DNA from 4 places in the Priestia sp. YIM B13486 genome. Region 3 is predicted to be linked to each of the others. Evidence: predicted binding sites of a transcription regulator. Region 3 holds the regulator's gene; each other region holds the start of a gene.

Region 1 (5,930 bases), on a different contig from region 3:
TGCGTCAATCGCCTTGATACCTGTTTGAAGCGGCTCATGTACTGATTTACGATCCATAACGCCAGGTGCAGCACCTTCAATTGGACGTGTTTTTGTTGTTTCTACTGGGCCTAAGCCGTCTACTGGCTGACCTAATGAGTTAACAACACGACCGATTAACTGCTCCCCTACTGGAACTTCCATGATGCGTCCTGTACGGCGAACTTCGTCACCTTCACGAATTTCCGTATATGGTCCTAAAATAATGATACCTACATTGTTTTCTTCTAAGTTTTGTGCCATTCCCATGACACCATTTGAAAATTCAACCAGTTCTCCAGCCATGACATTGTCGAGGCCATGAGCACGTGCGATACCGTCCCCAACTTGGATAACAGTACCTACATCACTCACTTTAATCTCAGACTGATAGTTTTCAATTTGCTGCTTGATCAGCGCACTAATTTCTTCAGCTTTGATGCTCATGAATTTCACCCCTATCTACGATCTGTGTGCAAGAAGTCCTCGGTGGATCGTTTCTAATTTGCTGCTAATGCTGCCATCATAGATACGATTACCAATGCGAAGCTTCACGCCGCCGATTAGGCTTTTATCTACTATATTTGAAATATTTAACGTATGTTTTCCAACTTTAGAAGCAAATGATTGTGAGATTGCTCTTTTCTCATCTGCACTTAAAGGTTTGACAGAATAAACAGTTGCATCTGCCACGCCACGTACTTCGTTCGCTAAGAAACGATACTCTTTTACCATCTCGCTAACAATTTGAATGCGGTGACGCTCTAATAATAGAAGAACCGTATGTTGAACAGTTGGTGAAAGTTCAGCAAATGCCTCACTTACAAACTGTTTTTTTCGCTCAATTGTAATTTTTGGATGAGTTAATACATCCATTAATTCAGGTGTTTTAGCAAACACCTCTTCAACGATTTGTAGCTGGTCTTGCATTTCATCGATCATCTGTTTTTCTGTTGCTAATTGAAAAAGAGCTAGTGCATAGCGCTTGGCTACAGCTGGTTGACTCATCGTACATCCCCTACTTCTTGGATATATTCATGAATTAACTTCTCTTGATCTTGTTCAGAAAGTTCTTTTTCAATAACTTTCGACGCAATTAAAACAGATAATGAAGCAACTTGCTCACGTAACGCAGCAACTGCTTGATCTTTTTGCTGTTCGATTTCTTGTTTTGCTGCAGCTTTTAGACGCTCAGACTCTTCGCGTGCTGCCGCAATGATTTCTTCTTTTTTATCTTCTGCAGACTTTCTAGCGTTTTCCATCATTACTTGCACTTCTTGACGAGATTGCTTTAAGATTTCACGCTGCTCTTCAACAAGCTTCTTCGCTTCCTCATTTTGCTTTTCTGCTTCATCAATCTCACCGGCAATATGCTCTTCACGTTTTTTCATGATTCCCATTACAGGACCAAACGCGAATTTTTGAAGTAACGCAAGTAGGATAAGGAACATCACTAATTGGAAAAGAATATCTCCACCATTAATGCCTGCTGCTCCTAACACAAACATGTTCGACACGGCCATGTTCACTCCCTTCAGAGACTCCACATATATAATTTACTTATTAAAGACATAAAGTAATGGCGAAGGTTCTTTTGAATGATCTTCGCCACATGTAACACATTATTATTTACCTTGTACCATGAATGCAATAACTACGGCGATAATTGGAAGCGCCTCAACTAAGGCAACCCCAACGAACATCATTGAAGTTAATGTACCACGTGCTTCTGGTTGGCGAGCTGTGCCTTCAATCGTCTTAGAAACGATAAGACCGTTACCAATACCAGCACCTAGTGCCGCTAAACCAATCGCAATTGCAGATGCTATTAAACCCATTTTATAAAGTCCTCCCTTAATATATATGATTTTGTTTAACTAAGTTTTGTTTTGTCCAAATTGGGTATTACTTGAACAAAGCTTTATAAATTAATGGTCGCTACTCACTTTGTGAGATAAATAAACCATCGTTAACATTGTGAAAATGAAGGCCTGAATTGCGCCTACAAAAATACTGAATCCTTGCCATAAAAGCATTGGAATAGCAGCTCCAATTGTACCTAAGAAGCCTGTTGTTGCTAAACCAGCTAGCAAGCTTAACAAAATTTCCCCAGCATAAATATTACCGTAAAGACGAAGGCCAAGCGTTAACGTATTGGCAAACTCCTCGATAATCTTAAGCGGGAATAAAAATGCCATTGGCTTGAAGTAATCTTTCGTGTATGCAGAGAACCCTCGCATTTTAATACCATAGTAATGTGATAGTACAACTACCATAACGGCTAACGTCAGCGTAATTGCTGGATCAGCGGTTGGCGATTTCCACCATAAGTTATGGTCAATCACGATGGCAAATGGAAGACCCAACATATTTGACACAAAAATGTACATAAGTAAAGTTACACCTAGCGTCAAAAAGCGGCCACCTGTTTTCCAATCCATATTGCTATTAACGAGTCCTTTAACAAAATCTAAGACCCATTCAATAAAGTTTTGTGCACCGCTTGGCTTCATAGCAAGAGTACGAGTACATAAAACTGCAATTAAGAATACAATAACAGAAGCTACGGTAACCATAAGCAAGTTACTTTGACTAAAAGTAAGGCCTAGAAACTCTATAGTTGGTGATTCATGACCCAACTGTGTTCACCTCTCTTTCTATCTTCTACGCATATTTTGAACAACTAAATCTATGATAATGACAACGTAATACGTCATTAATCCCACAACTACACTAATAATATGAAAGGTTTTTGGATAAGAGATGGTAATCACAACTGCGAGAGCAGCTGTTGCAAATCTTACAACAGTCCCAATTGAACGGGGCTTTTTCCCCTCATCCAACGCCTGTCCAAACTGCTCAAACTTTCTTACTAAGTTCCACAAATTATACAAACTCAGGGCGGTTCCTAAAATTAAACCTGCAAAAACAGCCTTATAACTTGTAAATCCCCAGCCGAGAACGTATAATGCTAACAAATACAATATGTATGAACGAAGTCTTGGAAAAACGTGCTGCAAATCCTGCATGAATTATTAATCTCCTGAAAAAAAATGGTGGACTGTCCGCAGCATCATAAAAACACCTGCTGCTAGCCCTGAAAGAAGGCCTAAAATCAAAAATAGTGGTTCGGTGTCAAGCCATTGATCAGCCCATCTTCCAGAGAATAAGCCAATTAAGACTGAACCTGCTAACTGTGATAGAATGATTGACACTAATGCCATCGCTTGCAAAGGATGACGGTTGCGATCTTTCATAAGCTCATACCCCTTTTGCAAAATTTTCTTTTTTCCGAATTCTCTATCGTTTTTATAGCTCAATATATGATAGAAAGGCAAAAAAAATTGCTAAAAAAGGTAAAAACAGCTAATAAAATACGCAGAAATATCAACGGTTTTCACAGATTGAAAACCTTATCATTTATATTCCCTGTAAGCATACAATAGCGTATATTTAATGTCAATGTGTTTAAGCTAAAAACTTCACAATCTCTTCTTATTGTTCACATTTCTGCCACACATAAAACCTCTTCAAATGAAAACATTTAAAGAGGTTCATTCAATCGTTATTGTACTGTTTACAACATGCTCTTGTCCATGCTTTTTCACAAATGCAAATATTTGGTACGCTCCCGGTACAAGCGATTCATCGATCGTTATTTTCCGTTTTCTCATGCCTCTTTCTACATCAACGTCAACATCTAAATACGATATAAACTGTAAAGACTGCTTATCAAAAAGAGCAACGCCTAACTCATCTGCTCCTTCAGGCAAAAACAGTTCATAACTATACGTATTTTTCTCTTTTTCCGCTGCTACTTGCAATCCCATGACACGGGGATAATCTGGAATGCTAACCATGTACATATAAGGAAGCGAAAATGTTTCACGTGAATCATTTATTTCCAAATATCCGTCATATATACCTTTATTTTTAAAACGGGGCTGCACCGATAAAGTGACAGCTATTTCTTTTGTCTGATGGGGCTGCACGGTGACAGGTAATGGAACATCCCAATTCACTCCTTCATCCCTTTTCGGAACGTTCAAGCGATACGTTTTTGCTTTATCAGACTGGTTATCAATTTTAAATGATAAGACTTTCTTTGATGGGCGCGTAAAAATACCGAAAGATAAAGAAGATGGATAAAATAAAGAGTCTGCTGTGACAGCTTTTGCTATTTGAATTCTCCCGGCTCCTTGTTCATATACGTGATACGTTTTACCATTTAGCTGCTGCATTACTTTACTTGTGTTCATCAATGAAGCTTTGACTTGTTCAGGAGACCAGTTCGGGTGAGCTTGTAAAATAAGAGCGCACGCTCCAGCTACATGGGGCGCAGCCATACTTGTTCCATGCATGCGTTCATATCCCCCAGGAACTGTACTATTAATGAAGTAACCAGGTGCGACGACATCCGGCTTGATTCCCCAAGTAGTCGTTACAGGTCCTCTTGAACTGAAAGATGTGAGCAAGTCTTGCACCACTTGCTTGCCAGTGCGTAAGTATGGCTGTTGAGACTGAATGTATTGATTAATGGTATCACCGTTTTTTTTACTTACCCATATCACTGGAATATTTACTGATTCTTGTAGTTTACCGATTATGTTTTTTTCAGTCGGACTATATAAAATAACGGCTTTTGCTCCTGCCTGTTCAGCTTGTTTAATCTTTTTTTCAACCACATTTCCTTCTGCTTTTAGCAAAATGACGTTACCCAACGCATGCTTTTGCTCTTTGAAGTATTCTTCATTTATTACACGCAGCGTTTGATTAAACGTCCATGGACGAGACCCTTCTACTGGCGCCATCATAATTTTTTCTTTGTTAAATCCAATTGTTAGAAATTGAACTGTTGTCGGGGAAACAGAAGCGCCAACCGAAATAGCTTTTCCCGCTGTACCTGGAGAGCCCACGGTCCATAAACCTGGACCTGAATTGCCGCTGGATGTAACCGTTACAATTCCTTTTTCAACAGCTCGATCTAACGCTAAGCTTGTTGGTAAATCAGGGCCATTCACATCATTTCCTAATGATAAATTAATAATATCTACATCATCTTGAATTGCTTTTTCGATAGCTAGAATAACACTTTCAGACGTTCCAGCTCCACCAGGTCCAAGAGCTCGGTATGCGTAGATCTCCGCCTGAGGTGCTACACCTTTAATATTTCCATTTGCTGCAATAATACCAGCTACATGAGTGCCATGCAGAGTAGGCTCTCCTTGCTCCCGAGTGGTTTCCATCGGCTCATAATCTTTATCTATTACATCATACCCTCCCCTGTAGGTTTGTTTTAAATCCGGATGAGAATAATCAACACCCGTATCGATGACGCCTACTTTGATCCCTTTTCCTGTTAAGCGCTGATTATGAGTATCAAATAAGCCTCTTACCTGTTCTGAGCCAATGAAGGTTACACTATTTTCTTCTGCAACCTGGTAGTTTTTAATAGAATGTGAACCAATAATAGAAGGATTATGAGATAGTTTTTCCAAATCCGAGATGGAGCCGTTTAATGAAAGTCCTGTAAATACTGTGTGAAATTCGCTCTTAATCTTTATATTAGGATAATTTTTTTGTAGCTGACTTTTAAATTCCGCGAATTTTTCTTTTTCAACCATGACAATTATTGATTTTTCCTGATGATTCATTTCTTGTTTTATAGAAGGAAATGTCGGATTGAGCGACATTTGCCCTCCCCCGCTCCCTAATATAAAGCTAAGCATTAACCATTTAATCCACATAAAAAAACACCTCTCACACTATCGTGTCTCAAAGAGACACTTTTCATGTGAAAGGTGTTTAGAAATCTTACGAAAGCGGATTAAAAGCTTCCGGTCTGTTTTCACGGCGGTTGAAATAGTAGCTAATAGCATCACAAATACGTTTAGAAGCTAAGCCATCTCCGT
Region 2 (5,930 bases), on a different contig from region 3:
AAAAATCCTGCTAGTAAATACACGAAAATACCGATGAAAAATGTATATAGCATCAAGCGGCTATGATTACTGAATAAATCTGTTTCAAAAAACGTCATGCCTGAAAAGATAAGAAGTAATAAAGCATTTATAGGCAAAAGCTTCATAGCGACCTTCCGTGAACGATCTCTAATATCGTCCATCGTACGGATCGTGGCAAAAATAAGTCCGTGCCATAAGCAAAGCATTGTTAACGTAACGCCGCCTGTGATGGTATATAGATTAACAATATCCGAAAAGCCGGCATTCATTTGCATATTGCGCTCAACAGGCAGTCCTTTCATTAGCGCTGAAAATAAGATACCAAAAATGAGAGGTGGAAAAAGACTTCCAAAGAAGATAACCCAATCCCATGCATTTTTCCACGCTTGTTTTTCAACTTTCCCTCGAAATTCAAATGCTACACCGCGGCCAATAAGCGAAAGCAAAAGAAGAACAAAAAGAACATATGACCCGCTTAATAGCGTTGCATACCAGTTTGGAAAAGCGGCAAACATAGCACCGATTGCTGAAATTAGCCAAACTTCATTTGCATCCCAAAAAGGACCGATTGTATTAATAAAAGCTCGTCGCTCTAAGTCGTTTCTTCCTAAAAAACGAGACACCATTCCAATCCCAAAATCAAAGCCTTCTAAAAAGATAAAACCAACAAACAGAATGGATACTAGTAAATACCAGAATTCATTAAGAGAAAACATTGTATCCCTCCTTGGTAAACGGATCAGTTGATACTACTTTTGTATGTGCTTCGTGATCGTGATCTGGACCTTTTTTAATTTCTTTAACGAACAAGAACACCATAATCACAGCTAAAATTAAATAAAAGAATGAAAACGAGATAATAGAAAACAGCAATTCACCTGCTGTTACACCAGGAGACACGGCATCTTCCGTTTTCATATAGCCAAATACAACCCAAGGCTGACGGCCAATCTCTGTCATAATCCAACCTGCTGAGCTTCCAAGGAACGGAAAGGCAATGGCAATCGTCATAATACGTAAAAATAGTTTGCTTTCTTGAAGTTTTTTACGAGAAAGCAAGTACGTGCCCCAAATGCCTAATGCACATAATACGCCACCTAGACCAGCCATAATGCGGAAACTCCAAAATGTTGTCCGAACGGGTGGAATATAATTTCCTGCTCCATATTTCGCCGTATACTGCTCCTGTAGCTCGTTCATCCCAGGAACGGAACCTGAAAATTTCCCGTATGATAAGAAACTTAATAAATAAGGTATTTTGATTTCCCCCGTATTTTTCTTTTCATCTGGGTGAATATTTGCTGTCACCGTCCAAGCGCCTGGACTTCCGCTGTTTTCCCATAATCCTTCACTTGCGGCCATTTTCATCGGCTGTGTCTTAACTAAGTATCCAGCCTGTTCATGACCAGATAACGCAATTCCCACACCTGAAACTAACCCTACAATAATGGCAACTTGAAATGATTTTTTGGCAAAAGCCAAATGTTTTTTCTTCAAGAGCATAATGGCACTGACACCCGTGATAAAAAAGGCGCCTGTTGCAAACGAACCTAAAATGGTATGAGGGAATTCAACCCACAGCTGACCGTTTGTTAACAATTTAAAGAAGTCATTCATTTCTAAACGGCCATTATTCAGCTCCATTCCAACCGGATGCTGCATAAAAGAATTAGCCGTTAAAATGAAGAACGCCGAAAAAATAGTACCTAGACTAACAAGCCAAATACATAGACAGTGCAGCCATTTAGGCAAACGATCCCACCCGAAAATCCACAGTCCAAGGAAAGTGGATTCCATAAAAAACGCGAGCAGTGCTTCAATAGCAAGCGGCGCACCGAATACATCTCCTACAAACCTTGAGTACTCTGACCAGTTCATGCCAAACTGAAACTCTTGTAAAATACCTGTTACGACTCCGACAGCAAAGTTAATCAGGAATAAGTGCCCCCAAAACTTTGCCATCTTTTTATACTGTTCATCTTTTTTTACTACGTACATCGTTTCCATGATCGCTACTAAAAAGACAAGACCGATAGATAGCGGTACAAAGATAAAATGAAACAGCGTCGTTGATGCAAATTGAATACGTGATAGTATAACTGTATCCATCTTCTTTCTCCTTTCATATATAAGAACATTCATCATTTCCATAGATACTTTGCTCATTTCTGAGCATCTTTTACTTACATTGTGAAACATTGAGCATAATAATTCGAGAGATATGCTCAATGTTTCACATACATATGTAATATCTCTCTTTCTATTTACATAGTATAGTCTATTTTTTTAGCTGTGCACGGACTTTTTTTGAACGTTTTTAGACTAAAACGTGACTTTCTTGTGACAAAAAAGTGAAGGATCTCTTTATTTTTTTCATAAAAAAAGCACGCTCTGATTTGAGCTTGCTTCTCTATGGTCGATATTTTGCTTTGGCATTTAATTTAGACTGACGAATGATTTGGTTGATGACTTCAGAAAACACAATACCAATGGCAATTGAACCTGAAATCATAAAGGCTTTTGCTGCAAGACTAATCGCTTCATTATAGTTATTTTCTACAAAATTACGCATGGCATCGTATGCTGTTCCTCCCGGAACTAGCGGAATAATACCTGCTACGGTGAAAATAATGATCGGCGTTCGATAAATTTTTGCGTAAATTTGACTAATAATAGCAATAAAGAAGGCCGATGCAACTGTGCTTGGAATTTCATCTACGCCATAGAACGTTAGCAAATAGTAAATGAGCCAGCCAACCATTCCGACAAAGCCACTTTTTAATAATGATTCACGTGGAACATTAAAGATGATCCCAAATGCTGCTGAAGCAATAAAACTTGTAATTATCTGCTCTACGATATGCATATGATGCCTCCCTTCTATAGAAGTGTAAATACAATGGCAATACCTGCACCGATAGCGAATGCCGTCAGAAACGCTTCTGCTCCTTTTGATAATCCAGACAGTAAATGTCCCGCCATTAAATCTCGCACTGCATTGGTAATGGATAAGCCAGGAACGAGTGGCATAACGGATCCAATAATAATTTTATCGATTTGCGTGCCTAGTCCTGAAGCGACTAAAAGAGCTGATAAAAGTCCAATAACTAACGAAGCGGTAAACTCAGCAAAAAAGCGAATCGGAATAAGACGGTGGAAATACACCACGGTTAAAAATCCGAGACCTCCTGAAAACATAGCTGGAATAAAGTCCGTCCATAAACCTTGAAACATGATTAAAAAGCATCCGCTAGAAATGGATGCAGCTGCAAGTTGAACCCATAGTGGAAAAGCTACGTTTGTTGCTTCAATTTCTTGTAGCATTTCATACGCTTCCTCCAAGGAGATGTTTCCTTGACTGATTGTTCTTGAGACGCTATTTACCATGGTTACTTTTTTTAAATCTGTCGTTCGTTCGGAAATACGAATTAACTTCGTTTTCGTCGGTTCTTTCGTTTCAAGTGAAAACATAATCCCTGTTGGCGTCACATAGCTGTGGGATTTTTTTATACCGTAAGACGCTGCAATCCGCATCATTGTGTCTTCTACTCGATACGTTTCTGCTCCGCTTTCTAACATAATTTTACCTGCTAGTAAGCTAACGTCCATAATTTCATATTTATCTAATTTTTGTTGTGTCATCAAATCGCTCCAAACATATTAAAGCTTGGTTTTTTTCCCCTACAGCATACAGTGTATAAGAAAGAGGGAAGTGGACGCAATGGTTAATGCAAAAAAGTGTGGACTTTTTGTCTCACACTTTCAGGAATAGTATATACATTCCTTATCAATTCATACGTTTTGTGGTCTCGCGCTCTACTAATAAAGGTGCCATTTTATACTGTATCTGATCTATTTCTTGCTGATCCTGAATTTGTTGAAGTAAGAGGTTTACTGCTTTTTCAGCCATTTTTTCCATCGGTTGACGGATAGTTGTTAGTGGAGGATGCGCTTCACTAGCTTCTGTAATATCATCAAATCCTATAACAGATAAATCTGCTGGAACGTGAAGCCCGTTTTGCCACGCACAGTGTATCACTTTCAGAGCAATGTAATCCGTAGCACAAATAAGCGCGGTTGGAGGCTCTGGATGATGAGCTAGCTCATTTATAAACTGATATAGTTCATCTGAGTTATTCATATCTTCTTTCACAAACTTTGCGTTTGCTGACGGTACATACTGATAAAAAAGGGACAGACGGTGCTCGACTCCGCTTACAGCTTTTCCAACGAACCCTATATTCTTATGACCAAGATCCGTTAAGTGAGCAACAGCTAATTGCATTCCCACCGCATCATCTACATGTACAATCGGCCAAAGTGCAGAAGAGGCGTCTCCTGTAAGAGAAACGTAAGGCGTTTGATATTGTTTTAATACATCTACAAACGGATGCTGAGCAGCTACATAGTCTAATAAAATGACCCCATCAAACCAATGGTTCATCATAGCATTTAATTGACGCTCAGCCGTTGTTTCTTCGTAATCCGTGTGTCCAATAAGAACGTCCATCCCTCGACTTTGGACTTGTTGCTGTACCTTTTTTAATAGTTCAATTAGAAACGGATCTTTTAAATCTCTAATTAATATCCCGATAATCCCTGTTTTTTGGGCCCGAAGAGCTGCCGCAAATGGATTCGTCTGATACCCCAAATGAGCTGCTGCTTTTAGCACTTTTTGTTTAGTTGTTTCACTAATTTTAATTTTACCTTCTTTATTATTGAAGATTCTTGATACCGTAGCTAATGAAACACCCGCTTCTTTTGCTACTTCTGTAATCGTGACTTTTTTTCTCCCCATTCGTACCGACTCCCATTTTCTTTTAGTCTATCGACCAAGTAAACATTTTTCTTTATTATACTACTAGAAGCCGGCACCACTGAAAACTACCTTCCCTACTTTTCACTAAACAGCCACTTTAACACATCTTGAATTTTTTGATCCCAATATGCCCAGTCGTGACTTCCTTTTCCTTCTTCATATGTAAAACAAATAGGCTCTTGCTTACAACGCTCGGAAAAACGTTTATTTTCCTGATATAAAAAATCTTCCGTTCCACAGCATTGATAAATACGCGGAGTCACTTCTCCATAGCGCCGACGATTTTCAAGCAGCCAGAAAAGATCATCCTCAGGTCTAATAACAGGGGGCATGCCAAAAATCAAAGGATAATCTAAGAACTGAACTTCTCCTCGCCCTCCAAGCCCTTCAACGTCCATCACTCCTGATAAACTGGCAGCTGCAGAAAATTGATGTGGTTTGCGAAACGCCCATTTTAAAGCGCCGTACCCTCCCATAGAAAGGCCAGCTACAAAATTATCTTCTCTTTTTTCCGATAACGGAAAGAATGATCTAGCCAAGTGAGGAAGTTCTTCTGTTACAAACGTCCAATACTTCTTTCCATAAGCCATATCTCTATAAAAGCTGCGATCTACATTTGGCATTACAACTGCAAGTCCTAATTCTGATGCATAGCGTTCAATCGAAGTTCTTCTCATCCATATCGTATGATCATCAGAAAGACCGTGTAATAAATAGAGCGTAGGGTGTTTCTCACTTCTTGTATTGGTTTGTAAACCAATTTGAGATTTTGTGTGCTGCGGTATCAAAACGTTCATTGAAGTACTTATTTGCAATACTTCTGAAAAAAAATCACATTGCATAAACGCCATATTTCTCTTCCCCCTATTTTTTCTTCCCTATTGGTTGATAACAAAACGTACATAATTCATATAAAAGGTAAAAAATAGTTTGATTATTTACAATTTTTAGTTTAACATAAAAACATCTTTTATGAAAACGTTTTACGTATAACGTTTTTTTAATTGAAATAGTGACGGTGATTCAAAGGAGGAATTTATATGGGGATAGTAAAAGTAACTTCTGACGAGTATAAGGAGCAAAAAGGAAA
Region 3 (5,930 bases):
CAATTTCTTTTGTTCTTTATCTTGTTTATAAGACTGTTTATCTACTTTTACCGTACGTTCTTCGTTGGCTTTTATATTTTCTAATTCTTTGATTTCCTCTATTTCTGCTTTCTTTTCTACATAATAGTCATAATCTCCAAGAAATTCTTCTACTCCTTCAGGAGATAGCTCTGCTATTTTGTTTGCAATACGATTAATAAAATAACGGTCATGTGAAACAAATAATAGAGTCCCTGGGTAATCAATTAACGCATTCTCGAGTACTTGTTTGCTATCTAAATCAAGATGGTTAGTAGGTTCATCCAAAATTAAGAAATTAGCTTTTTGAAGCATAAGCTTCGCAAGAGCCAAACGTGCTTTTTCACCACCGCTAAGCGTCGAAACGATTTTCAGTACATCATCACCTGAAAACAGAAAATTTCCAAGCGCTGTACGAATTTCTTTTTCAGGTTTGGATGGGTAGTCATCCCAAAGCTCATTTAAAACAGTTTTATTAGACGTTAAATTAGCTTGCTCTTGGTCGTAATAACCAACCATTACGTTTGAGCCAAAAGAAATGGTTCCAGTCTTGAAGCTTAGTTTATCCACAATACCTTTTAATAACGTAGATTTCCCAACTCCATTAGGACCAACCAACGCAAGGCTTTCACCTTTTTTAATCCGAAGGTTTGCGTCTTGGACGACATATTTGTTTTCATCATATCCGATGGACACGTTTTCGAGATTTAAGACTTCATTTCCGCTTTGACGCTCAATTTCAAACGAAAAACTAGCTGATTTTTCGCCTTCGTTAGGTCGATTTATTAACTCCATTCGATCGAGCTGCTTACGTCTGCTTTGCGCACGTTTTGTAGTCGATGCGCGGGCGATGTTTCGTTGAATAAAATCATTCAGTTTTGCGACTTCATCTTGCTGCTTTTCGTACTGACGCAACTCTTTTTCATATCGCTCTGCTTTTTGTACAAGGTATTTAGAGTAGTTGCCCGTGTACTTGACCGTTGTTTTTTGTGTGACTTCATACACTTGATTTACGACCTTATCAAGGAAGTAACGATCGTGTGAAACAATTAAAATAGCTCCTTCATACCCTTGCAAAAACTGTTCCAGCCATGCTAAAGTTTCAATATCTAAGTGGTTGGTAGGCTCATCCAGAATAAGCAAGTCTGGCTTTGTTAAAAGCAGTTTTGCAAGAGCCAAGCGCGTTTTTTGTCCACCGCTCAAGGAGGAAATAGGGGTGCTATAGTCAAAGTTTGAGAAACGGAAACCGTGAAGAATAGATCGTGTATCCGCTTCATATTGATAGCCGCCTAAATCTTTGAACGTTACTTGAAGCTGATCGTACTCTTTGGTTAGTTTTTCGTATTGAACTGAATCATTAAAAATGTCTGGATCGCCCATCTTCGTTTCAAGCGTACGTAATTCTTTTTCCATCTTCTTTAACGGAGCAAAGACTGTCATCATTTCTTCCCATATGGAGAGTGTTGACTCAAGAACTGTATCTTGTCCCATATAATCAATGGAAACACCTTTAGGTTTAATAATTTCTCCGCTGTCATAAGAAAGCTGCTCAGCAATAATTTTTAATAAAGTTGATTTACCTGCACCGTTTCGTCCCACTAGGGCAATGCGGTCTTTTGATTGTACTTCTAACTTTATATTCGATAAAATGGGTTCTGCCCCATAGTATTTTGTAATACCGTTCAATTGTAGAATAATCATTTTTTCACCTCTAGTAGTATATCCATAGTGTATTTTAACATATTTTCAACTACAAGTTCTTCCTACAAGCGTTTGTAATTTGTAGAGGGACAAGAACAAATGATGAAGCGAATGTTTTGATTCATGAAATAAAATGATTTTACCTGCACATTTTATACAGGATACTATGTTAAAATAAGAGATAAGTGCATCTCTGAACTTATATATGATGGATGTAGAAAATCCGTCATGACTAACAAACGGATCCTTTGAAGGGCTAATTGCTTCGTTCTAGCTACCGACTTTAAGTATTCCTGGATAGACAAAAGGCGTCGGGGTGTGAAGCGGAGTATATATAAAACAAGAGAAAAGAGAGAGAATTGGAAGCGCTACCTCAAGGCGGTTGAGGCTTTGTGAAAGGTAATGCAATATGACTTGAAAATGTTAGTAATGACATACATGAACTGAGGGGGTACAACGTGAACACTGAACAATTAAAAATACCACAAGCAACGGCTAAACGATTGCCGCTTTATTATCGTTTTTTAAAAAACTTGCATGCTTCTGGTAAACAGCGTGTTTCGTCAGCGGAGTTAAGTGAGGCAGTGAAAGTTGATTCTGCTACTATTCGCCGGGATTTTTCTTACTTTGGAGCATTAGGGAAAAAGGGATACGGCTACAATGTGAATTATTTACTTACATTTTTCCGTAAAACGTTAGACCAAGATGAAGTAACGAAAGTAGCACTGATTGGCGTAGGGAATCTGGGAACGGCCTTTTTAAATTATAATTTTATTAAAAATAATAACACCAAAATTGAGTGCGCTTTTGATGTGATAGAAGATAAAGTCGGTACAAAAGTAGGCGACGTGCCGGTTTATCACCTTGACCAATTGGAAGATTATATGAGTGATGATATCTCAGTGGCAATTTTAACCGTTCCTGCCCCTGTGGCTCAGCAAATTACCGATCGTTTAGTGAGTTGCGGAATTAAAGGGATTCTAAACTTCACTCCTGCACGCTTAAACGTACCGGATGAGATTCGACTGCATCATATTGATCTGGCTGTAGAATTACAGTCGCTTGTCTACTTTTTGAAAAATTATCCTGTTGAATAAGATGGACTGTGTTACGATTTCCTTAAGTCTAAATTAATAAGGAGAGTGGGAATATGGGGATTGGAGCAGGCAGTTGGATTATTATTGCGATTGTAGCACTGCTTATTTTTGGACCGAAACGGTTACCGGAGCTAGGAAGATCAGTCGGGCAAACGCTTAGAGAGTTTAAGCATGCCGCTAGCGGTGCCTCAGAAGATCGTGAAAAAGATAAACAGCGTCAAGTAGATGACAAAGAGTAAAAGGGTGATCATAGTATGACCGAACAAGAAATGTCAATATATGATCATATAGGAGAGCTGCGAAAGCGCATTTTAATTGTTTTATTTTTCTTTGTCATTGCCACAATTGGCGGCTTTTTTATAGCGGATAAGGTTATTGTCTATTTACAGCATGCTGATGAGGCAAAAAATTTAACGATGAATGCATTTAGGCTAACAGATCCAGTTAAGATTTATATGCAGTTTGCTGTTATTATCGGCTGTGTACTTGCAGCTCCTGTTGCACTGTATCAACTTTGGGCATTTATTAGTCCTGGTTTATATGAAAAAGAGCGTAAGGTAACGCTTGGATATATTCCTGTTTCCATTTTTCTCTTTATCGGCGGTGTCTCTTTTTCTTATTTTGTGTTGTTTCCATTTGTCGTCGATTTTATGACGCGCGTTTCTGATGAGCTGAATGTAAACCAAGTGATTGGCATTAATGAATACTTTTCTTTTTTAATGCAGCTCACACTGCCTTTTGGCCTGTTGTTTCAGCTTCCTGTTGTCGTCATGTTTTTGACGCGATTAGGAATTATCACGCCTATGTTTTTATCTCAAATTCGAAAGTATGCCTATTTCGTACTGCTAGTTATTGCCGCACTTATTACACCACCAGAATTGCTCTCGCACATGATGGTGACAGTGCCGCTCTTAATTTTGTATGAAATCAGCATCATTATTTCCCGCATTTCGTATCGCAAAGTGTTAAAGGCAAGGGCAGAGCAAGAAAGAGAAGATGTTAGTATGTAAAAAAACCACTGAAACAGTGGTTTTTTTATTTAGATGAATCATCTTGATTTTTATATTGCTGCTGCAACTTTTTAATTTTATAGTGCAAGATAAAAATGCGCACCGCAAATCTGAAATCGAACGCGGCTACGAGTGCAAATAAGATCGTGGGGAAATTCCACACGGTTTCCTGAGCATTTTGAATAGCCAGGTAGGTGAATAAAACCCCCATAATAATATAAATAAACCCTCGTGTTAAAGGGATATTCTTCATAAAAACATGCCTCCAAAAATAAACTGCATTTGTTCTGCTTGCTTTTGCATTTCTATAATTTTATCTGCAAAAATAGTTTGAGATAAAATAACGACTGTATTCATCAACACGTGAGCAATAATGGGTACAATAATTAGTTTTGTTCTTGCATAAAGGAATGCAAATACAAATCCCATGGCTGTATACACGAGCAAATGTTTAAAATCCCAGTGTACGGCAGCAAAAATAAGGGAACTAATAAATGCAGAGACAAAGAAATTATATCGTTTGTGAAGAGAGCCGAAAATAATCTTTCGAAAAATAATCTCTTCTAGAATTGGTCCAATAACAGACGTAACGACAATTAGGAACGGCGTTGCTTTAACAAGATTAACAATATTTTGTGTGTTTTCAGATACTTGGGTAATGCCAAGAGCGTGCTCAATCATACCTGCTACAGCTTGACCAGCCATAGCCAGGAACACCCCAAGGACTGACCAGACCACAGTTACCGTTGTTCCCGCATGTTCTATACGCATGGACATGTCACGGCGTAGCAGCAGTAAGACAATAAGTAAACCAAGGATAAAGCTAATGATGGTCCAATAAGTCAAAAGCATGACATTCGCTGTTCGAACTGGATATTGATCAAACATTCCTGTTAATTTTAACAGCGGTATACCAACAACTCCTGAAAACTGCATAAGGATGTAGGTGAGGATAACATACCAATAACGTTTTTCCAATCTTCTATACTCCTTTAAAAGGTTTTTATGTATATATGTCGAAGAAGTACTGTAAAGTTAGTAATTTCTTCTTGCTCGTATTGTAACATACATATTATTGAACAGAGAAAAGAATGCTTTATTTCTCAAAATCGTCGAAATCTAAAACTATTATATGTAGTTTTCGTAAATTTTAAATTTTTTTTGTTTAATACTTGCAAAAAAAACCCACTTTGTTTTAATATAATAATTGTGTTAGCACTCGTTGAGGTTGAGTGCTAATAAAAATGCAAACATATTATTTGAGGAGGTTGTTTCACTTGTTAAAGCCATTAGGTGATCGCGTAGTGATTGAACTTGTAAAATCTGAGGAAAAAACAGCAAGCGGTATCGTGTTACCGGACAGTGCAAAAGAAAAGCCACAAGAGGGTAAAATTGTTGCTGTTGGTACAGGCCGAGTATTAGAAAGCGGTGAGCGTGTAGCTTTAGAAGTAGCTGCGGGCGATCGTATCATCTTCTCAAAATATGCGGGTACTGAAGTGAAATACGAAGGTACTGAATACTTAATTTTACGCGAAAGCGATATTTTAGCTGTAATCGGCTAATGTTAACCACAAACTTATCATACGTAAAAAATAGATTATTAAGAACATCTTGAGGAGGTCAAAGAACATGGCAAAAGACATTAAATTTAGCGAAGAAGCACGTCGCGCAATGCTACGTGGTGTAGATACATTAGCAAATGCTGTAAAAGTAACGCTTGGACCAAAAGGTCGTAACGTTGTATTAGAAAAGAAATTCGGTTCACCGCTTATTACAAATGACGGTGTAACAATTGCAAAAGAAATCGAATTAGAAGACGCATTTGAAAATATGGGTGCTAAATTAGTAGCCGAAGTTGCTAGCAAAACAAACGACGTTGCTGGTGACGGTACAACTACTGCAACAGTTTTAGCGCAAGCAATGATCAGAGAAGGTCTTAAAAACGTAACGGCTGGTGCTAACCCAATGGGTATCCGTAAAGGTATGGAAAAAGCAGTAGCTGTAGCGGTTGAAGAACTAAAAGCAATCTCTAAACCAATTCAAGGTAAAGATTCAATTGCTCAAGTAGCGGCTATCTCAGCAGCTGACGAAGAAGTAGGTCAAT
Region 4 (5,930 bases), on a different contig from region 3:
GATCCAATTAGACTTAAAGTTTCAAATCCATTAGATTCCATAAAAGGATTAATTTCTTGTAGATCAAAGTAATAAGCTCCTGTAAATCTTCCTTCATCCTGATGATTAAATTCGCCAGTAGCAATAAACTCTTCGATATTGTCCATTGTATTATTGGGTTTCCACGCCTCTGGATTTAACAGTGAAGAGATAGCGTGCCTAATTCGGGACATAAAGGCAACAAATACAACTCCCTCATCTTTTGTCACGCGGTACAGTTCTTTAACAGCAGCATCACGATCTTGTTCATTCTGTAGATGATACATTGGCCCCATCATCAAGGAAGCATCGAACTCTTTGTCTTTTAATAAATTTAAATCCTTTGCATCCATAATATGAAATCCATTAAATTGATTAAAAAGCTCAAGTTCTTGTGCTTTATTTTCAGCTACCTTTACTAATTTAGGAGTGAGATCAGTTAGCGTTACCTGAAATCCTTTCTCGGCTAGTGTCATTGCATATTTACCAGGACCAGCCCCATTATCTAATATACTGCCGTTTTCCGGTAGATACTCTTGTATATAATGCCAGTTTATTTGAAACTCTAAGGGTTCTCTATCTAGGCGTCCCCACTCATCAAATGTTGAGTAATAATCCATAACTTTGTTCATAAAAAAATTCCCCTTCTATGTCTTATGCAACTTCCAATAAATATAAGTATTATTTATTTTGTAGAATTTGTAAACTATTGATGGAGATTACATACAAAGTTAATTAACATAATGTGCGTTATGAATAGTCAAGATATCTAAAACCTTTGTCCATTGTTCTTAAAAAGAATATATTTATATGTCAACTATAACTCCTAGTCAGAAACTAAAAATATGACATCTTTGTTAACAACAAGGTCTTTCTCTTCTTTATCTCGAAATAACCTACTTGTAGAAAAAAATGGTAAAGGAGAAAAATTCTTATGCAAAAAATAAAATCCTCTCTTACAGGTCGCCTGGGTGGTTATACAAAGGAAATGATGAAAGATTTAAATGTGCCAGGAGCAGCAGTCGCAATCATAAAAGATAGAGAAATTATTCTTTCTGAAGGATTTGGGTATCGCGACATTGAAAATAAAAAACCTGTTACACCAAGTACACTGTTTGCAATTGGTTCATCTACAAAAGCTTTTGGGACGCTTTCTCTAAGTTTACTTGCTCAGCAACAAAAGTTTAATTGGGATAAATCTGTTCAAACGTATATTCCTGCTTTTTCACTCCATGATCCTCTAGCAAGCTCACAAACTACAGCTCGTGATTTGGCCTCTCATCGTTCTGGTGTTAGTCGTCATGAACTACTATGGTATGGATCTTCACTAACACGAAAAGACATCGCAGAAAAAATTCAATATTTGGAGCTAGATGCACCATTTCGTACAAGCTTTTTATATAATAATTTAATGTATGCAACCATTAGCTATATGGTAGAAGAAATTACAAATCAGACATGGGAACAGTATGTATCCGAACATATCCTGCAACCTCTTCATATGGAAGATACAAATTTTTCAGTTACTACTTCACAAGCAAAAGATGATCATGCACTTCCATACATTGAAAAGAACGAAGATATAGTCAAAGTTCCATTTCGTAACATCGATACAGTTGGTGCTGCGGGCTGCATAAACTCAAATATAGAAGATATGGCCAAATGGGTGCTATTCCACTTAAATCAAGGAAAAGTGGGCGAACATGAACTTATTACACCTGATATGTTACAGCAGATGTATCAACCGCATATTCCAATTCCAGATGAACCACTTTTATCTACATCAGAAACAACACTAAATTGCTATGGACTTGGCTGGTTTATTAGTGCATATCGGGGTTATAGAGTAATCCATCATGGTGGGAATATTGATGGATTTTCAGCACTCGTATCTTTTATACCAGAGGAAAATGTCGGACTTGTTATATTAACAAACACTGGTACAACATTATTACCATCTTACCTTGCGAATCAAATTTATGATGAGCTTCTGAAGCTAGATGCAATTGACTGGCGTAAAAGAGCTATAGAAGATACAGCTAAATTTAAAGAAATGATGAAAGAATTAGATAAGCCTCTTCCACAAGTAAAAGAGACAACCCTTACACATGCAGTAGAAGAATATACAGGGATATTTGAGCATCCTGCATATGGGAAAATGGAAGTGTATAAACAAAACGATACGTTATATTTAAAGTGGGAATCAGTTAATATAGAGATGAAACATCATCATTACAATGTATACACGACAAAGTGGAATCTTTCTCATACGGAAATGACTGTGTTAATTGCCTATGAGATGGACGTAGAAGGCGAATTATCACAGTTTAAATTGCATTTACCACCAATGTTGAGTACAAAGCCGATTGTATTTAGTAGACTCACAGATAGGATTTCATAAAATTAAACATAAAACTTACCACTTAAAATAATGAAAAAAGTATTAGACGAGACGCACCTTCTCGCTTAATACTTTTTTCATTATTTTATTTATATATCTCACTAAATGGTGATGTTCAATATACCTTTTCAGAATTTTTTCTTGGAAGATCGGTAACATATTCTGTTTACATAAAACAGCTTATAAGAATTTATCTGTACATACGTAAAAGCCATTTAAGACTTATCTTAAATGGCTTTTACAATGTTTATGTTATTTCATTTACTCATCAATAATTATGGTATCAGCGTTTATATCCTCGAAACAAAGATTTACTGTTCTTTGTTTCGCTCTGGTTCTATGTATTGTTCCAGCTGGTATAAGTAACGTATCATTCGGTTTTAACACGGCTGTATCCCTATCTTTAAAATCAATTAAAAGTTCTCCCTCCAAAACCATAAAAAGCTCATCTGAATTAGAATGATAGTGCCATTTGTATTCGCCTGAAAATACAGCTATACGAAGACAGTGATTATTAATATTCGATACAGGAAAATTCACGTGTTGATCTTTAATATCTTTTGTAATTTCTTGAAGATTAATCTTTTCCAGCTCTAATTTCTCTAGCATTACAATTCCCCTTTATATGTTATCTATAATAAATTCAATTTAATTTCCCCATGTAAACTAAACCATTTGAACGATTTCCATTCATAGTTGTATATTCTACTTTCTTGTATTCTAAGGTTTCAAATTGATCTACCCATTCTTTCACACGTTCTTCGCTATGATGACGTAAAATGGCCCCATCTGGTAATTCAAAAACCCCGTATGTATGATACTTAGTGAGTGCCTTTTCATAACGTAATTTATTTCTTTCATCACTATTCAGTAGAAAGTCGTTGATGTAAATAATACCTCCTGGCTTTAGTACCCGTTTAATCTCATTTAAAATAGCGTTTTGTTCCTCACTTTTATGAACACATGTTAAAACTGCAAAAAGTAAGACAGCATCCAAAGAATCATTAGAAAAAGGAAGCTTCCCACTTTGAATAACTTGAAAATCGATTTCTGAGTTATGAGACTTAGCTCTTTTAATCATTTCTTCTGAAAAGTCTACACCATGTAAATTGTTATAATCGTAACTTCTTAATTCCAATAAAGTCCGTCCATACCCACAACCATAATCTAATATGGCAGCATTGTGATTAACATGTGTTAGGAATAATTCAGGTTGAAAAGGCGTAGTAAATTCTTTTTTATTAGCTACTTCATTCCAATATTCATCTTGTTTGATCATCTTTATGAAACAACTCCCTATTGATCTATCAACTTTTATTGCATCATAGCATGTAAAAACATAAAATAATGTGAGATATCTCATATTTTTATAATAGTAGGAGAAAAAATGAAATTTTTAAACGAGCCTATGCAAAGTTACTATATCGAGAAATACTCTATTCAATCACTTTTTTCCTTTCCAATTACTCCATTTATTCAGGTCTGCGAATTTGAACGTGGTGAATTTATCTATAAGGAAGGCTCCTATCCTCAATATATTTATTATCTTGTTGAAGGTAAGGCAAAACTCTATGTTACACACGAAAATGGGAAAGTGTCCTTGATTAATTTTTTACAAGCTCCAACATTTATGGGGGAAGTGGAACTATTAAATTCACAAAGATATTCTAAAGCTATACAAACTGTCACTAAAACCATTTGTTTAGCTATTCCTATTAACACCTGTAAAAATAAGCTCTTAACAGATGTAACATTTCTCAGATATTTATGCAGTTTTTTAAGTGAGAAAGCAACTAAAATTTCAGCAAAGTATACACAAAATCAGGCCTATCCACTCGAGAACCGTCTTGCTGCTTTTATAATGTTGTCGGCTGATGATAACTTTTATAAAGAAAAACATACTGAAGTATGCGAATACTTGGGTGTATCATATCGCCATCTACTCCATGTACTAGCCCAGCTATGTAAATCAAAGACTATTGAAAAGCAGTCGCGAGGTTACATTATTAAGGACAAAGAACGTTTGAAAAAATTAGCTAAATTAAATTAAAGACACTCATAATAACCTCGTTTCATAAGAAAGATGACTATATGTAAATGATATAAAATGTAGTTGCCATAATCGCATGTATCGAAAACATTCTAGAAGAGCCAATCCCTTTATAAGTCTTGGCTCTTTTGGGCTAATCATATTTAATTCATAGCTCAATGATGGAATACACGTATACCTGAATGTGCCATGATCATCCCATATTCATTTGCTGCCTGTGTAACTTGTTCATCTCGTAAAGAATTTCCTGTTTGAACCACATATTTAACGCCACTTTGAGCCGCACGATCGATATTATCACGGAAAGGTAGAAAAGCGTCGGATGCATAGGAAACGCCTTTTAATCTTTTTAGCCATTCTCGTTTTTCACTCTTACTTAGCCTAGCAGGGACCTCCTCAAAACATTGTTTCCAGTGCTCATTTTCTACCTCAGTAATATCATCATTCAGCCATCCATCAATTGCATTATTAACTTCTACACGAGAAATGCCTTCTCTGAACTTCATGTTAAGGGCTCTTGGATGTTGTCTTAGCCACCATTTATCAGCTTTTTCAGCAGCCAACCTCGTACAATGAATACGGGACTGCTGTCCAGCACCAATTCCAATTGTTTGGCCATCTAATGCGAAACAAATGGAGTTTGATTGTGTATATTTTAATGTAATAAGAGCAACAAGAAGGTCTCTCTTTGCATGATCAGGGATATCACATTGAGTCGTAACAATCTGATTGAAAACTTCTTTCCCAATCTGTACATCATTTCTTTGTTGTTCTAGAGTAATGCCAAATATCGTTCTTTTTTCAATTAGATCAGGCACATAATTTGGATCAATCTCTAAAATTAGATATTTTCCTTTCTTTTTCTGTTTCAAAATCTCTAGTGCTTCTTGAGTGTAGCTTGGTGAAACAATCATATCAGAAACCTCTGTTTTGAGGAGATTAGCTACAGTTATATCCACTTCATCACTAAAAGCAGCACAATCTCCAAATGAAGACATCCTATCTGTCCCACGCGCTCTTGCATAAGCAATCGCTAATGGAGACAGGTCTAGGCCTTTAACAAAATAGGATTCAGTAAGTGTCTCATTTAGTGGAGAGTACACAGCTGCACCTGCTGGACTTACGTGTTTAAAGGATGCAGCTGCAGGTTGATCAGTAGCCTGTCGAAGCTCCCGAACCAGTTGAAAAGCGTTTAATGCATCTAGAAAGTTAATATAACTTGCTTCTCCATTTAAGATTTTAATAGGCGTGTTTTTAGCATTCTGAACTTTAGCTTTACTTTGATTTGGGTTCATTCCGTACCGTAAACCAATCTCTTTCATGTAAAAAATCCCCTTTCTAAATAAAAAAAGTATTTGAACTCATGTTCAAATACTTTGCCCAGGCGTACGGCCGTTATCTATGTGCTTCCTCATGGTCCTCCATGTTTACGCCAGTAACACATAGTCTGTTTTATAGGTA

Evidence for each region. Region 3 encodes Rex, which represses fermentation and respiration genes when NADH is low (regulators of the CRP and FNR family bind a similar motif). Its sites were predicted from a motif close to TTGTGAAATATTTCACAA; they were not measured.
Region 1: ACFX4G_RS15865 (AtpZ/AtpI family protein) is a predicted target of Rex. The motif match lies at 3,489-3,506, and genes of this name have one in related genera.
Region 2: ACFX4G_RS16240 (cytochrome ubiquinol oxidase subunit I) is a predicted target of Rex. The motif match lies at 2,210-2,227, and genes of this name have one in related genera.
Region 4: yeiL (transcriptional regulator YeiL) is a predicted target of Rex. The motif match lies at 3,767-3,784, and genes of this name have one in related genera.

The regions. Positions count from the first base shown of each region.
Region 1 covers NZ_JBHZOZ010000005.1:222,171-228,100, forward strand. Annotated here, with positions in the region: gene atpA (F0F1 ATP synthase subunit alpha) at 1-465, opposite strand, end outside; gene ACFX4G_RS15840 (F0F1 ATP synthase subunit delta) at 481-1,026, opposite strand; gene ACFX4G_RS15845 (F0F1 ATP synthase subunit B) at 1,023-1,541, opposite strand; gene atpE (F0F1 ATP synthase subunit C) at 1,644-1,856, opposite strand; gene atpB (F0F1 ATP synthase subunit A) at 1,947-2,657, opposite strand; gene ACFX4G_RS15860 (ATP synthase subunit I) at 2,676-3,047, opposite strand; gene ACFX4G_RS15865 (AtpZ/AtpI family protein) at 3,054-3,275, opposite strand; gene ACFX4G_RS15870 (S8 family serine peptidase) at 3,573-5,765, opposite strand; gene wecB (non-hydrolyzing UDP-N-acetylglucosamine 2-epimerase) at 5,833-5,930, opposite strand, start outside.
Region 2 covers NZ_JBHZOZ010000005.1:305,374-311,303, forward strand. Annotated here, with positions in the region: gene cydB (cytochrome d ubiquinol oxidase subunit II) at 1-737, opposite strand, end outside; gene ACFX4G_RS16240 (cytochrome ubiquinol oxidase subunit I) at 724-2,130, opposite strand; gene ACFX4G_RS16245 (threonine/serine exporter family protein) at 2,432-2,887, opposite strand; gene ACFX4G_RS16250 (threonine/serine exporter family protein) at 2,902-3,663, opposite strand; gene ACFX4G_RS16255 (LacI family DNA-binding transcriptional regulator) at 3,809-4,819, opposite strand; gene ACFX4G_RS16260 (alpha/beta hydrolase) at 4,915-5,691, opposite strand; gene ACFX4G_RS16265 (sugar porter family MFS transporter) at 5,881-5,930, shown strand, end outside.
Region 3 covers NZ_JBHZOZ010000024.1:9,479-15,408, reverse strand. Annotated here, with positions in the region: gene ACFX4G_RS27740 (ABC-F family ATP-binding cassette domain-containing protein) at 1-1,719, opposite strand, end outside; gene ACFX4G_RS27735 (redox-sensing transcriptional repressor Rex) at 2,178-2,816, shown strand; gene tatA (twin-arginine translocase TatA/TatE family subunit) at 2,870-3,055, shown strand; gene tatC (twin-arginine translocase subunit TatC) at 3,071-3,826, shown strand; gene ACFX4G_RS27720 (YdiK family protein) at 3,852-4,079, opposite strand; gene ACFX4G_RS27715 (CPBP family intramembrane glutamic endopeptidase) at 4,076-4,804, opposite strand; gene groES (co-chaperone GroES) at 5,104-5,388, shown strand; gene groL (chaperonin GroEL) at 5,456-5,930, shown strand, end outside.
Region 4 covers NZ_JBHZOZ010000026.1:3,325-9,254, forward strand. Annotated here, with positions in the region: gene ACFX4G_RS27880 (class I SAM-dependent methyltransferase) at 1-650, opposite strand, end outside; gene ACFX4G_RS27885 (serine hydrolase) at 953-2,419, shown strand; gene ACFX4G_RS27890 (cupin domain-containing protein) at 2,681-3,010, opposite strand; gene ACFX4G_RS27895 (class I SAM-dependent methyltransferase) at 3,063-3,698, opposite strand; gene yeiL (transcriptional regulator YeiL) at 3,807-4,469, shown strand; gene ACFX4G_RS27905 (phosphoribosylaminoimidazolecarboxamide formyltransferase) at 4,625-5,791, opposite strand; ZMP/ZTP riboswitch at 5,841-5,919, opposite strand.